4 regions of the Streptomyces sp. T028 genome follow, and region 3 is predicted to be linked to each of the others. Evidence: riboswitches for the same ligand, from Rfam matches in the RefSeq annotation. Region 3 holds a riboswitch; each other region holds the start of a gene.
The links. A riboswitch is a leader RNA that binds a small molecule or an ion and turns the genes downstream of it on or off. The one in region 3 is predicted to bind cyclic di-AMP.

Region 1: another riboswitch for cyclic di-AMP. It lies ahead of ACLZN2_RS33315 (transglycosylase SLT domain-containing protein); the one in region 3 lies ahead of ACLZN2_RS48020 (M23 family metallopeptidase).
Region 2: another riboswitch for cyclic di-AMP. It lies ahead of ACLZN2_RS44935 (M23 family metallopeptidase); the one in region 3 lies ahead of ACLZN2_RS48020 (M23 family metallopeptidase).
Region 4: another riboswitch for cyclic di-AMP. It lies ahead of ACLZN2_RS22920 (C40 family peptidase); the one in region 3 lies ahead of ACLZN2_RS48020 (M23 family metallopeptidase).

What each region holds. Positions count from the first base shown of each region.
Region 1 is NZ_JBLRVZ010000038.1:7,690-11,311, forward strand. Features, by position in the region: gene ACLZN2_RS33305 (LolA family protein) at 1-260, opposite strand, end outside; gene ACLZN2_RS33310 (polyprenyl synthetase family protein) at 615-1,625, opposite strand; cyclic di-AMP (ydaO/yuaA leader) riboswitch at 2,063-2,261, shown strand; gene ACLZN2_RS33315 (transglycosylase SLT domain-containing protein) at 2,265-2,735, shown strand; gene ACLZN2_RS33320 (HAD family hydrolase) at 2,777-3,601, opposite strand.
Region 2 is NZ_JBLRVZ010000063.1:7,346-10,967, forward strand. Features, by position in the region: gene ACLZN2_RS44930 (alpha-galactosidase) at 1-1,046, shown strand, start outside; cyclic di-AMP (ydaO/yuaA leader) riboswitch at 1,351-1,509, shown strand; gene ACLZN2_RS44935 (M23 family metallopeptidase) at 1,514-2,506, shown strand; gene ACLZN2_RS44940 (DUF6250 domain-containing protein) at 2,781-3,488, shown strand; gene ACLZN2_RS44945 (SGNH/GDSL hydrolase family protein) at 3,615-3,622, shown strand, end outside.
Region 3 is NZ_JBLRVZ010000076.1:22,177-25,798, forward strand. Features, by position in the region: gene ACLZN2_RS48015 (aldo/keto reductase) at 1-434, opposite strand, end outside; gene ACLZN2_RS48020 (M23 family metallopeptidase) at 536-1,588, opposite strand; cyclic di-AMP (ydaO/yuaA leader) riboswitch at 1,596-1,763, opposite strand; tRNA gene ACLZN2_RS48025 (tRNA-Met) at 2,026-2,099, opposite strand; gene ACLZN2_RS48030 (dihydrofolate reductase family protein) at 2,145-3,275, opposite strand; gene ACLZN2_RS48035 (MarR family winged helix-turn-helix transcriptional regulator) at 3,377-3,622, shown strand, end outside.
Region 4 is NZ_JBLRVZ010000024.1:17,684-21,305, reverse strand. Features, by position in the region: gene ACLZN2_RS22930 (ATP-dependent Clp protease proteolytic subunit) at 93-719, shown strand; gene ACLZN2_RS22925 (hypothetical protein) at 726-1,031, shown strand; cyclic di-AMP (ydaO/yuaA leader) riboswitch at 1,401-1,583, shown strand; gene ACLZN2_RS22920 (C40 family peptidase) at 1,587-2,060, shown strand; gene ACLZN2_RS22915 (ATP-binding protein) at 2,113-2,592, opposite strand; gene ACLZN2_RS22910 (helix-turn-helix domain-containing protein) at 2,859-3,622, shown strand, end outside.

The DNA of each region.
Region 1 (3,622 bases), on a different contig from region 3:
CCCAGGTCGGTGGTGATCTTCACGGTGCCGGACAGCTGCTGCACGTCCGAGGCGGCGATCTTGTCGAGGAGCTGCTGGGCGGTGATCTTCGGCAGGTCCGGGTCACCGGAGTCGGCGAGCGCCGGGACCAGGCCGATCGTCGCCGCGGCGACGCCGATCACGGTGACCGGGACGACGTACCGCACGGCCTTGCGCCGCCCGACGCGCAGGTCGTCCGTCTCCCCGGCGGTCGTGCTGTCGTCGGTTGCGTTCGGTGCCATGTCTGCCTTACCTCCGTCGTCGGCGGCGGCTGGTCATCTCACGTGGAGCGTCCCCACCCCGTGCCGCCATTCTCACCCGAATCGGTGAGGAGTGGTGTTTTCCGTGATTCCCATCTGACCAAATGCCGCATGAGGAAGCGTCACCCCACGGACTCAACTCCGCGTACGCCTGCGGTATGACGCGAGAGAGACCCGGGTCGTCCGACCCGTAGGGGTAGGGGATGACCGGAGGGGCGGTGAGGCAATGTCGGCTACGGTTCGACAGCACCCCAAGGGGGCGCGGGGAACTGCGCGACCAGCCACAACGACGCCGCAGACGAACGAAGACACATCGTGCCCCAGCGGAGCGCGACGTCAGCCGGCCCGGTGCACCACCGCGTCGCAGAGTTCCATGAGGGCCGCCTTCGCGTCGCACTCCGCGAGAGGGGCCAGCGCCGCGCGGGCCTCCTCGGCGTAGCGCACGGTGTCACGGCGGGCCCGCTCCAGCGCCGGGTGGGCGCGCAGGGCCGCGACCGCCTCGGCGAGCCTGGCGTCGTCGCTCAGGTCGGAGTCGAGGAGCTCGCACAGTGCGATGTCCTCGGGCAGCGCCTGCTGGGCAGCGCGCTCGCGCAGCCGCAGCACCGGAAGGGTGGGGACGCCCTCGCGCAGGTCCGTGCCGGGTGTCTTGCCCGACTCGTGGGAGTCGGAGGCGATGTCCAGGACGTCGTCGGCGAGCTGGAAGGCGACCCCGAGCCGCTCCCCGTACTGGGTGAGCACGTCCACCACCGTCTCGTCGGCGCCCGACATCATCGCGCCGAAGCGGCAGGACACCGCCACCAGGGAGCCGGTCTTGCCGCCGAGGACGTCGAGGTAGTGGTCGACCGGGTCGCGGCCGTCGACCGGGCCGGCCGTCTCCAGGATCTGGCCGGTGACCAGGCGCTCGAACGCCTCCGCCTGCACCCGCACCGCCTCCGGGCCGAGGTCGGCCAGGATGTGCGAGGCGCGCGCGAAGAGGAAGTCGCCGGTGAGGACGGCGAGCGAGTTGCCCCAGCGGGCGTTCGCACTGGGCACCCCGCGCCGCACCGCGGCCTCGTCCATCACGTCGTCGTGGTACAGGGTCGCCAGATGGGTGAGCTCGACGACGACGGCGGAGGGGACGACCCCCGGCGCGTACGGGTCGCCGAAGCGCGCCGCGAGCATCACGAGCAGCGGCCGGAACCGCTTCCCGCCGGCCCGCAGCAGGTGCTGGGCCGCCTCCGTGATGAACGGGACCTCACTCTTGGTGGCCTCGAGCAAGCCTTCCTCGACAGCCGCCAATCCGGCCTGGACATCGGCTTCCAGAGCCTGGTCCCGCACGCTCAGCCCAAACGGCTCGACGACGGTCACGAGGAGTCTCCTGTCTGCTGGTGTCTATCGGCGGCTACGCGGTTTGTCGATAGGTCTCTGCGCTCACTCAAGTCAGCGTATCCGGTCAGGTTTCGATCACCACGAGCCCCCACGGTTACAGCCCGGACAGGCCCTATGAGAAGGGGCACCCCTTAAGCAGCCATCTGGGTTTATTGCCCGATTCACCCGTCTTGTGGATGTCGGTGAGTTGCCTCACTCGCCCAGCCGAACCAGCCCCTTCCCCGTTCCCCTCCACCGCGCCCCGACACCTCGGCCCACTCAGGCGAGTTGATGCTTTGCAGCAACAAAGGATCAAGCATCCCCATAGGCCACAGACCAAGGTCAATAGGGGCTAACTGTGAATTCGCCACTTGTTTCGGACATGTGCTCTCGCATACGTTCCCGGCCTGTCGGGCGGACGCCTAATCCTGCCGCCGCCCGAACACCCACCGAGAACACCACGGCAGGAGCGGGGGAACCAGGTAAGTCGCCGCACGGGTCCAGCCGGGCCATGCCTTTGGGCATGCCCAGGACAGACCGGTGCAGCTCGGGGTGAAGCCGTGTCCGTGAGGGCACGGCCGGGCAGCTCCCGCCCGAACCCGACAGCTCACCTCGCAGGCGACGGAGAGGAACTTCGCCATGCCCGCTCAGCCCCGCCGTGCCCGCCGCCTCGCCCGCACGCTCGCCGTCGCCGCCACCGGCGTCACCGTGCTCGCCCTGCCGATCCTCGGCGCGACCACCGCCTCCGCGGCCACCCCGACCGTGGCCACCGCCACCAGCCTCGGCTACGCCAACAACCTCGACGGCTGGATCCGCGCCTCGCTCCAGGTCATGGCGCAGCACGGGATCCCCGGCACCTACAACGGCATCTACCGCAACGTGATCCGGGAGTCCTCGGGCAACCCGTCCGCCATCAACCTCTGGGACTCCAACGCGGCCGCCGGTACCCCCTCCAAGGGGCTGCTGCAGATCATCGACCCGACGTTCAACGCGTACCACGTGTCCGGCACGTCCTGGAATCCGTACGACCCGGTCGCGAACATCACCGCCTCCTGCAACTACGCCGCCGCGCGGTACGGCTCGATCGACAACGTGTTCGGCGCGTACTGAGCAGCCCGGCAGCCACCATCCGGCTGCTACCTGTACAGCAGCTACCTGTACAGACGTTCGAGGATGACGGCCACGCCGTCGTCCTCGTTCGACGTCGTCACCTCGTCGGCCACGGCCTTGAGCTCCGGATGGGCGTTGGCCATCGCGACCCCGCGGGCGGCCCAGTCGAACATCGGGATGTCGTTGGGCATGTCGCCGAAGGCGATGGTGTCCTCGGGCCCGATGCCCAGATGCTCGGCGGCCAGGGCCAGCCCCGTCGCCTTGGTGATCCCGCACGGCTGCAGCTCCACCGTGCCCGGCCCCGACATGGTGACCGTGGCGAGCGAGCCGACCACCGCGCGGGCCGTCGCCGCCAACTCGTCGTCGGACAGCGCCGGATGGCGCAGCAGCACCTTGCTGATCGGCTCGCACCACAGGTCGTCGCGCCGCTCCACGCGCAGCGCGGGCAGGGTCGGGTGCGGCATCAGATAGCCCGGCTCGATGAGCGTCAGCCCGTCGACGCCGTCCTGGTCGACGGCCGCGTACACGAGCCCGACCTCGGCCTCGATCTTGCCGAGCGCGGTCTCCGCGAGTTCCCGGTCCAGGGTGACCGACCACAGCAGACGGTCCGCGCCGGCGTCGTACAACTGCGCGCCCTGTCCGCACACCGCGAGCCCCCTGCCGTGCAGGAGGTCGAGCAGCGGGCGTACGCGGGGCGCGGGCCGGCCGGTCACGACCAGGTGGCGAGCGCCGGCCGCCGCCACCAGCGCGAGCGCGTCCAGCGACCGGTCGGAGAACGTGTCGTCGCCGCGCAGCAGCGTTCCGTCCAGGTCGGTGGCGACGAGGGAGTACGCGGTGCGCTCGGCGTATGCGGTGGGTGCGGCCATGATCAGAGAATACGGATCCCG
Region 2 (3,622 bases), on a different contig from region 3:
ACCACGCCGGTCTCGGCGACTGGTGGCCCAACCCGGACCGCTTCCCGAACGGCCTCAAGCCCCTCGCCGACTACGTGCACGCGCTCGGCATGCAGTTCGGCATCTGGGTCGAGCCCGAGATGGTCAACCCGGACAGCGACCTGTACCGGGCGCACCCCGACTGGGTGCAGTTCCAACCGGGACGAAAGCGGACGGAGTTCCGCAATCAGCTCATGCTGAACCTCGCGCGCGAGGACGTCCAGGAGTACCTCTGGCAACGCCTCGACGGTCTGCTGTCCAGCGCGCCCGTCGACTACGTCAAGTGGGACTTCAACCGCTGCTTCACCGACGCCGGCTGGCCCGACGACCCCTACCCGCAGCGCCTCTGGGTCGACCACGTCCGTGCCCTGTACAACCTGCTGGACCGGCTGCGGGCGGCCCACCCGGGCGTGGCCTTCGAGTCCTGCTCGGGCGGCGGCGGACGGATCGACCTCGGCATCCTCGCCCGTACCGACCAGGTGTGGACCTCCGACAACACCGACCCGCTCGACCGGCTCGACATCCAGCACGGCTTCAGTCAGATCCATCCCGCGCGCGTGATGGCCGCCTGGGTCACCGACAGCCCCAACGCCCAGCTCAACGGCCGGATCAGCTCGCTGCGCTTCCGGTTCGTCAGCGCCATGGCGGGGGTGCTCGGCGTCGGCGGGGACCTCTCCGAGTGGACCGAGGAGGAACTCGCCGAAGCCCGCCGCTGGGTCGACCTCTACAAGGAGATCCGGCCCCTCGTCCAGCACGGCGACCAGTACCGGCTGCGTCCCCCGGCGGGTGGACTGAGTGCCGTCCAGTACGTCCGCGGCGACGAGACCGTCGTCCTCGCCTGGCTCCAGGCGCAGCGCTACGGCGAACCCGTCCCCGCGCTGCGACTGCGTGGCGTCGACCCGACAGCGTCGTACGAATGCCGTGAAACGGGCGAAGTGCACCGAGGTGCGGTGCTGTTGCACCACGGGCTGCGGACCGGGCTGCGCGGTGACCTCGATGCGACGGTTATCCGCCTGCGTCGGATCTGAGGTTTCTGTCCTAATTGAAACCTTAGTTCCAACTCGCTCTGGAATAAGGAATCCTGGAGAGCCGTCACGTGAGCAGGGTCATATCCGTGACCCTGCGTCGCCCGTCATGTTCACGTAATCAAAGTGCTTTTCAAGGGCGTTAGGCGAAATTTCCGGTGCTCGTTGCACGGAGCGTCACTGGGAATTCGCACAGCGGATCAAGAGAAAGGCATTAACCGGGCAACCACTGCTTGTTCCTGTGCGTCTGGGTCGCTTACGTTCCAGACCAATCCGGACGGACGCCGAATCCTGCCGCCGCCCGGAATCCGCACACTCACCCGTGCACGGCAGGAGCGGGGGACCCACAGGCAGAACCGCCTGTTCCGGTCTCCGGAACAGGCTTGGGGTAAAGCCGCGACCCGTCGCGGCCGGACATCTCCCGTCCGCACCCGACAGCTCACCTCGCAGGCGCCGGAGAGGAATTCGCCATGCCCGCGAAGGGTAAGCACCGCCGCCCGAAGACCCTGCGCTTCACCCGTTCCATCGCCGTCGCCGGAACCGGCGGAGCGGCACTCGCCCTCCCGCTCATGGGAGCCACCGGCGCCCACGCGGCCACCCCGCAGTCCGTTTCCCAGAGCGCTTCCCAGTCGGTCGCGCAGACGGTCTCCCAGTCGGTCGCGGAAAGCGCCGTCGAGGCCGCGTCGACGACCCGGAAGTCCGCCGCCAAGAGCACGAAGACCTACACCGTGCGGGCCGGCGACTACCTCGCCAAGATCGCCGACGAGCAGCGGGTCAGCGGCGGCTGGCAGAAGCTGTACGCGGACAACCGCGAGGCCGTCGGCAGCAACCCCTCGCTGATCCACCCCGGCCTCGAACTGTCGATCGGCGCGAAGGCCGCGAGCACCAAGTCCTCGTCCGGTTCGTCCGGTTCCTCCTCCTCTTCGTCGAAGGCGTCGAAGTCGTCGACCACGAAGTCCTCATCCTCGTCCTCGGAGTCCTCCGACTCGAAGGCGTCCTCGTCCTCCTCGAACGCGGCCACCCAGGCCGCCGGGAGCGGCACCGGCACCTCCAGTGGCTACACCGCCCCGGTGTCCGGCGCTACCGTGGGCACCAACTACCGCGTGGCCGGCAGCATGTGGTCCAGCGGCTACCACACCGGTGTCGACTTCGTCGTCCCGACCGGTACCTCGCTGAAGGCCGTCGCCGCGGGCACGGTCGTCTCCGCGGGCTGGGGCGGCGCGTACGGCAACCAGGTCGTCATCAAGCTGGGCGACGGCTACTACGCGCAGTACGCCCACCTGTCCCAGCTCTCGGTCTCGGCCGGTCAGACGGTGACCGCGGGTCAGCAGATCGGTCTCTCCGGTGCGACCGGCAACGTGACCGGCCCGCACCTGCACTTCGAGATCCGCACCACGCCGAACTACGGCTCCGACGTGGACCCGGTCGCCTACCTCCGCTCCCACGGCGTCACCGTCGGCTGACCCCGCTGACGTCGATCGCCGAGCACGCCTGACACGCGGAGCGAAGGCCGGACCCCGAGCCCCGGGGCCGGCCTTCGCTCCGCGTGTTCGTGATCGCCGTATTGCGGTCTTGTGGCGTCCCTTTTCGCCCCGTCGACAGCCGGGGCAGGGTGGGGACACAGTGATCCTCGTGAGGGGAAAGCGCTTTCCCCGAAGGGCCGCCGCGGACACGGGGAGACCGAGATCCGCCGGATTCCCCGGCCCTCCGTCACCACGACCCGAGGAGCCGATCGACGTGACGACCACGCGTAGAGCATTCGGAGCACTGGCCGCCGGTGCCGCACTGACAGCCCTGGCCGCGGGGACCGCGGTGGGTGCCCCGCGCCGCCACCACCGGCTGATCGCCCGCGACGACTTCCGTCACGGCCTCGGACAGTGGGCCGTGGAACTGGAGCGGGGCGGGACCGTCACGGCCTCGCACGGGGTCCTGGAGGTCGACGTGCCGGCCGGGGCGACCGTCTGGTTCAAGCGGCCGCTCGAAGGACCGTACGTCCTCGAGTACGTCGCGACGCCCGTCTCCGCGGGCGGCGTCAACGACCGTGTCTCCGACCTCAACAACTTCTGGAACGCCGTCGACGTCCGCTCCCCGGACGACCTCTTCGCCACCCCGCGCGGCGGCGCCCTCGCCGAGTACGACTACCTCAGGGCGTACTACGTCGGCTACGGCGCCAACTCCAACACCACCACCCGGCTGCGCCGCTACGTCGGCGAGGCGGGCGTACGGCCGCTCGTCCACGACTACACCGAGCCGCTGCTCGTGGCGAACGAGCCGCACCACGTCCGGATCGTGTCCGACGGCTCCACCGTGCGCTGGTGGAACAACGGGCGGCTCGTCTTCGACCACACCGACCCGGAGCCGTACACCCGAGGGCACTTCGCGTTCCGCACCACCTGGAGTCATTTCCGCATCGGCAGCTTCCGGGTGTGGTCGCCTATTCCCTGATTGGCCAATTCTTTAGGAGTGTCTTATCTCACCGCCCGTCAACCCCTTCCTACGGTCGCGTAGGTCACATTCGAAGGGGAATCATGAACGGCTGTGGCAGACGATTCGAAGAGTGACGAAAGATCAGTGATCGG
Region 3 (3,622 bases):
TTCACCAGTTCGTCGAGCGCGCCGATGATCTCCTCGACCGGCACCTCGGGCTTGTCGAAGTGGGTGTAGTAGAGGTCGATGCGGTCGGTGCCGAGGCGGGTGAGGGAGGCGTCGGCGGCGGCCCTGATGTTGGCGGCGGTCAGGCCCGGGAAGTCGGGGTGCTGGCTGACCTTGGTGGCGATGACGACGTCGTCGCGGTTGCCGCGCTTGGTCAGCCACGTGCCGATGACGGTCTCGGACTCGCCGCCGCTGTTGCCGTCGACCCACGCGGAGTAGGAGTCGGCGGTGTCGACGAAGTTGCCGCCGGCGGCGGTGTAGGCGTCGAGGACGGCGAAGGAGGTCGCCTCGTCGGCGGTCCAGCCGAAGACGTTGCCGCCGAGGGAGAGGGGGAAGACCTCGAGGTCGGAGGAGCCGAGCTTGCGCAGAGAAGTCATGTCCTACGTCAACAACTGCTTCGGAGCGGCCCATTCCGTCCGCCGTACGGAAGAGTACGAAGAACGTGTGAACGGAACCGCTGCGAGCGGGACGAGCTCCCTTACGGGTTGAGGCCCTTGCTCCGCAGCCAGGCCAACGGGTCGATGCCGTCGGCGGCGCCGCCCGGGTGGACCTCCAGGTGGAGGTGGGCGCCGGTCACGTTGCCGGTGGCGCCCACGCGGCCGATCACGTCACCGGTCGAGACCTTCTGGCCGGCGCTGACGCTGATCGAGGACTGGTGGCAGAACCACAGCTCGGTGCCGTCGTCCAGGGTGAGGATGGTGCGGTAGCCGTAGGAGCCCGCCCAGCCCGCCTCGGTGATGGTGCCGCTGTGGACGGCCTTGATGAGGGTGCCGGTGGGAGCGGCGAAGTCCAGGCCGGTGTGGTACCCGGAGGACCAGTAGGCGCCGGCCTGGCCGAAGGTCGCGGTGAGCGTGTACGAGGAGGTCGGCAGCGTGTACTGCTTGGCGAGCTCGGCCAGGCGGGCGGCCTCGGCCTTCTCCTTGGCGGCCTGCTCGGCCTTCTCCTTCGCGGCGGCGGCCTCGGCCTCGGCCTCCTTCTCGGCCTTGGCGACGGCGGCAGCCTCCGCCTTGGCCGCGGTGGCCTCGGCGGCGGCCTGGGCGCGGTCGGCGACCTGGGTCTGCTGCGACTCGGCCTGCGCCATGATCCGCTCGCGCAGCGCCTCGCCGGCGTCGGCGGCACCGCTCTGGTCGGTCGCGGCGGGGGCCTCGGAGCCGAAGTTGGCCAGCGCGGGCCCGGCGTCCTGGCCGGAGTCGTCGTCGGAGATCAGGGAGCCCACGGAGGGCAGGTCCGGCATGGAGATGGAGACCGGGGGCTTGCCGGTGTTGGCGCTGGCCATGCCGCCGGCGCTGAACGCGGCGATGACGCCGACGCCGAGGACGGTGGAGCTGCGGGCGAACCCTCCGCCGCCGGTGCGCTGCTTGGCGACCCGGTGCTTGCCCCGGACCGGGGCGATGGACTCCTCGGTGGGATTCCACTCCTGCCAGGGGCCCTCGTCGCCGTGGTAGCTGCCGTAGCCGAAGGTCTCGGAATCGGAAGAGGAACGCTGGCTCGGCACGAAGGGGGCTTCGGGAGCAGGGCGGTTGGACGCCACGCGGGCGTTCTCCTTTCCTTCCGTCGCCTACCGGGTTAGCTGACGGGTTCGGAGCGGGAAGGTCTCCTACGCGCGTAAACCGTTCGTGACTCTGCGAGTTCACGGCGGCTTCCGCGTGATTCACCCCAAGGTGGTGGTTCCCCGGTTCCCTTACGGGATTCGGCGCGTGCGCACGGAGCCGCCTCTTGTGACGGCTGGGACGACCGCGCTGCGTTATCGAACGTTAATAGACCCGGGTGCGGCTTTCCAAGCTCTCCAGCTTGATCAACAACCTTTTTTGGCCTGGACTTTCGGGCCATGACCGGTGAAAAACGGGCGAGTTGCCGGAATTCACAGTACACACACAGCCATCGCGTGAGCCTTGCCGCCCTTGCCGGCCTTGCCAGAAAACACACCGAGGGCCGGAACCCTTTCGGATTCCGGCCCTCGGCCTTCAGTAGCGGGGACAGGATTTGAACCTGCGACCTCTGGGTTATGAGCCCAGCGAGCTACCGAGCTGCTCCACCCCGCGTCGGTGACACCACTGTATCACCCGCTCAGGATCACCCCGTCAGGCTCACCCGGTCAGGTGCCGGTTCGGCGCCTGCGCCCGCTCCGCGTACTCCGGGAGTACGACGACGTCGACGCCCTCGGCCGCGAGCAGGCCGTTGCCGTCGGCGGCCGTGACGAAGGTGTCCGGCTCCTGCCAGGCGGTGACCACCCGGCGCACCCCCGCGTCGAGGATGAGACGGGCGCAGGGCTTGGGGCGGGAGGCACGGCGGGCGCAGGGTTCGAGGCTGCTGTAGACGGTGGCCGTGGCGAGGCGGGGGTCGGCGGGGTCGAGTTTCGCGAGGGCGGCCTCCTCGGCGTGGACGACCGGGTCGCCGTCCTCGCGGGAGTGGCCGCGCGCCAGTTCCGTCCCGTCGGCGGCGACGATCACCGCGCCGACGCTGAAGGCGGTCCCGGAGGGCGGGCACTCGGCGGCGAGCTCGCAGGCGAGTGCCAGCCAGCGGTGGTCGGCGGCGGAGGGGAGCGGGCCGGCGCCGGGGGCGGTGGGCTCGTAGCGCATGAGGACGACGTCCTCGATCCGCCGGGCCTCGGCCAGCCGCAGGCGTCCGCCCTGGTAGGCGCCGGGACCGAAGAGGCGGGGCGCGTCCTGGTCGCCGACGAAGAGGGGGGCGAGGACTAGCTGGAGTTCGTCGGCGAGGCCCTGCTGGAGCAGCTGGGTGTGGATCGTGCCGCCGCCCTCGACCATGAGCCGGCGTACGCCGCGCTCGTCGTGGAGGTGCGTGAGGAGCCGACGCCAGTCCAGGCCGGGGCCGAGCGGGACGAGGTCGGCGGCGATGCCGAGCGCCTGGGCGCGCCGGGCGCCCTTCTCCGTCGTATAGACGACCTTCTCGCCGCCGGTGTGCCAGAAGTTCGCGGCCGGGTCGAGGTCGCCGGAGCCGCTGACCGTGACCTTGAGGGGGTACTCCGGCTTTCCGGCGGTCACGCGCGCGTGGCGGCGTTCGGCGGAGTTCACCAGCAGGCGGGGGTTGTCGGCGCGGATGGTGCCGGCGCCGATCAGGATCGCGTCGACCGAGGCCCGTACCTCGTCGACCCGGTCGAAGTCGGCGGGGCTGGAGAGCAGCAGGCGCTCGGGGGTGGTGTCGTCCAGGTAGCCGTCGAGGGAGACGGCGGCGGACAGCAGGACGTACGGGTACGGCATCGGCGCGGCTCCCCTTGGACAACGAGCTGGTTCGACAGCTGGCTGGTTCGACAACGAGCTGGGGTCTTGGTTCAAGTTTGAAACAAACCTACACTGGGCGCATGACGACCCGCTGGCTCACCCCCGAGGAGCAGCGCGCCTGGCGCGCGTACGTCGCCGGCTACCTCCTCCTGGAGGACGCCATCGACCGGCAGCTCCAGCAGGAGGCCGGCATGCCCCACCTGTACTACTCCATCCTCGCGAACCTGTCCGAGTCCCCGGAGCGGCGGCTGCGGATGACCGATCTCGCGGAGTCGCTGAAGATCACGCGCAGTCGGCTGACGTACGCGGTGACCCGGCTGGAGAAG
Region 4 (3,622 bases), on a different contig from region 3:
GACTTGATCACCAGAACCTGACCCCATTCTAACGTCACGTACGTCCTGTACATTTTTTACAGATGCGCCAGACGTCGAAGGAGGGGTTCCCGATGACCCGACCGTCCGCCCGTTACGTCCTGCCCGAGTTCACGGAACGCACGAGCTACGGACACCGCACGATGGATCCGTACTCGAAGCTGCTGGAGGAGCGGATCGTCTTCCTCGGGACGCCGATCGACGACACCGCGGCGAACCACGTGATGGCCCAGTTCATGTACCTGGAGCACAAGGACCCGGACCGGGACATCGCGCTGTACATCAACTCCCCCGGCGGCTCGTTCAGCGCGATGACCGCGATCTACGACACCCTCCGGTACGTCACCTGTGACGTGGAGACGACCTGCCTGGGCCAGGCCGGCTCGTCGGCGGCCGTGCTGCTGGCGGCGGGCACGCCGGGCAAGCGGTTCGCGCTGCCGGGCGCCAGGATGGTGGTCCGGCAGCCGGCGCTGCCCGAGCCCGTCGAGGGACAGACCAGCGACCTGGCGATCCAGGCCGAGGAGCTGTCCCGCACCCGGGACCTGCTGGAGGAGATGCTCGTACGGCACACCGGGCGCGCCCCCGAACAGGTGACCGAGGACATCGAGCGGGATCTGATCCTGACCGCGGCTCAGGCCGTGGAGTACGGCCTGGTGGACGGGGTCGTCCCGAGCCGTCGCGACATCGCCGGGGCGAGGTGAGCCGCGATGGTTCCCGAGCTGCCGCCGCTGCCCGCGCTCACCCGCGCCGAGGCCGAGCTGATCGACCGTTATCTGGACGTGGTGGATCTGCTCGGGCGGATCAATCCCGCGCACGACGGTGACACCTACCGGGGCCTGCGGGCCGCCCAGGCGCTGGTGGCGAGGGCAGCGGAGCTGCGGGACGCGCTGACGTTGATGCACCAGCGGGGCGAGAGCGAGCTGCACGCGCCGACCCTCGCGCGGGCGCTGCGCGTCCTGGACGGGGAGCGCCGCACAGCGCGCGTCACGGTACCTCCGCTCTCCGACAGTTGACGCACGCCCGTCCGGCTCGGCGCACCGCCGCGCCGTCCGTGACGTCCGGGCCGGACCTGAAACGCACCAGACGGGTTACCCCCGTTCGGCGTAGCGGCGGCCCCCCTTGCGAGCGAGCGCATTGTGCCGAAGGCGCTGTTTTCCGGGTCGGCGCAAGGGGTAGCGGCGCAGGTCGGGGGGCCTTTGGCGGCCTTGACACCTGAACCCCCATCAGGGTGTCCACCCGAACGGGTGAGTGGTGAGGAACCCCACAAATCACCGGTTCCATTGGGATTTTCGGTCAACGGTGAGTCAAGATCCGTGTCTGACGACAAGTCCCCGCCACAAGCGGCGGGGCGGTCCGGGCGGACGCCGAGTCCTGCCGCTGCCCGGATTGACCCGTCGACAGGAGTGCATCGGCAGGAGTGGAGGACCCAAGCACGACGGGTCGCCGGAACGGTCACGCCATGACCGGGTCGAGCAGCCCTTGGGGTGAAGCCGCGCGAGCGGCCGGGCACCTTTGTCAGCCCGAATCCGACAGGTCATCCTTCACAGGCGGTTGACGAAGGGTTGCGCATGACTGCGCTCAATCGTGTCCCGTCGCTCATGGCCCGGGCCGGTACGGCCTCCGCGTTCGCCATCGCCGCCGTGGGCGGATCGATCGTGATCCCCGGTGTCGCCTCCGACGCCGCGGCGGCCACGCCGGCGACCAAGGCGCTCCAGGTCGCGGCGTCCAAGAAGGGTGCACCGTACAAGTACGGGGCGGCCGGACCGAAGAGGTTCGACTGCTCAGGTCTCACGATGTACTCGTTCAAGAAGGCGGGCAAGACCCTGCCGCGCACGGCTGCGCAGCAGTACAACAAGACGCGCCACATCTCGGCCTCCAGCCGCAAGGCGGGCGACCTGGTGTTCTTCCACTCGGGGTCGTACGTGTACCACGTCGGGATCTACGCCGGTAAGGGCAAGATCTGGCACTCGCCGAAGACCGGTAGCGTGGTGAAGCTGGAGAAGATCTGGACCAAGAGCGTCTGGTACGGCCGGGTCCGCTAGGACCTGCCCGAGCACCGCTTCCCGGGGTGGTGGCGGCGTCCCTGACGCGCCCTCACCGCCCCGGGAGCTCGCCCGGTCGCGGAGGCGCCGCGGCGCCCGCCACCGGCTCGGCCGGGACGGTCCACGGCAGCTCGACCGTGACCGTCTTGCCGCCCTCCCGTGTGGGGCGGACTCTGAGCTTGCCGCCGCGCTCGGCGGTCAGCCAGCGAATGATCACCATGCCTCGGCCGTTGTCCTGCTGGACGGCGGCCGGCAGTCGTTTGGGGAAGCGCGGGTGGCTGTCGGTGACGCCGATGCGCAGCCGTTCGTCCCGGTCGAGCACCAGGGCCACCGTGAAGGTGGGTGACTGTCCGAAGGTGTGCTGCACGGCGTTGGTCGCGAGTTCGGAGACGATCAGCCGGATGGTGTCGGCCGCCTCCGAGTCCGCCGGCAGTCCCCATTCGCCGAGCGCGCCGGCCACGAAGCCGCGGGCCGTGGAGACCGAGGCGGGATCGCTCGGCAGAGTGACGGATGCTTCCAGATGGTCTGCCATGGCGACCTCGTCCCTTTCCCACGGGACCGGAGTCCGACACGCTGCGGATGGTTCGAGTACGGTCCCGGACTGGTGCTTCTTCGCCAGACTGCCATCAGCACGCCGGTCACGGGTGGCGATCCACCAAGATATGCATATATCTGTCGCCCAATGCGGTGAACTCTGCCGCGGCAGAGCGTTTTTGGACAGCCCATAAGGACGGCCCATAAAGACGGTCCACAGGGACGGTCCATCAAGGACGATCCATGGGGAGCAAGGAGGAGCCCATGCAGCACGGTCCCGCGGTGCGCCGCCGAAAGCTGGGCGCGGAACTGCGCAGTCTGCGCGCCCGGGCGGGGCTCACGAGCGGTGAGGCGGCCCGGCTCGTCGGCTGGCACCAGTCCAAGGTAAGCCGTATCGAGACCGGCACCAGTGGTACGAAACCGGCCGATGTGCGGTTACTTCTCGACGCCTACGGCGTGACGGACCCACAACTGCGGGACCTGATGACGGCGTTGGCCGGCTCGGAGGAGAGCGGGGGCCGGGACCACTGGTGGCACGCCTATCGCGGGGTCCTGCCGGCCGCCTACCGGGACTTCATCAGTCTGGAGTCGCAGGCCGGCGTGATGCGCACGCTGGAGACGACCGTGGTCCCGGGGCTGCTCCAGACGGCCGAGTACGCGCGCGCGGTGACCCGGGCGGCGGTGGAGGGCGCGGACGAGGACCAGCTGGACACGCTGGTGGAGGTGCGGATCGCCCGCCAGGACGTGCTGCACCGGCAGCCGCCGCTCAGGCTGACAGCGGTGCTGGACGAGGCGGTGCTGCGGCGGGAGGTGGGCGGCCCCGAGGTGATGGAGCACCAGCTCGTCCGGCTGATGGAGGCGGCGCACCTGCCCCAAGTCCGGCTTCAGGTACTGCCGTTCGCGGCCGGCGCCCATATCGGCGTCACCGGCCCTTTCGTTATTTTCTCATTTTCGAGCGCTCCCGATCTGGATGTGGTTGTTCTCGACCACTTGACGAGTAGCCTCTACCTCGAACGGAAAGAAGACCT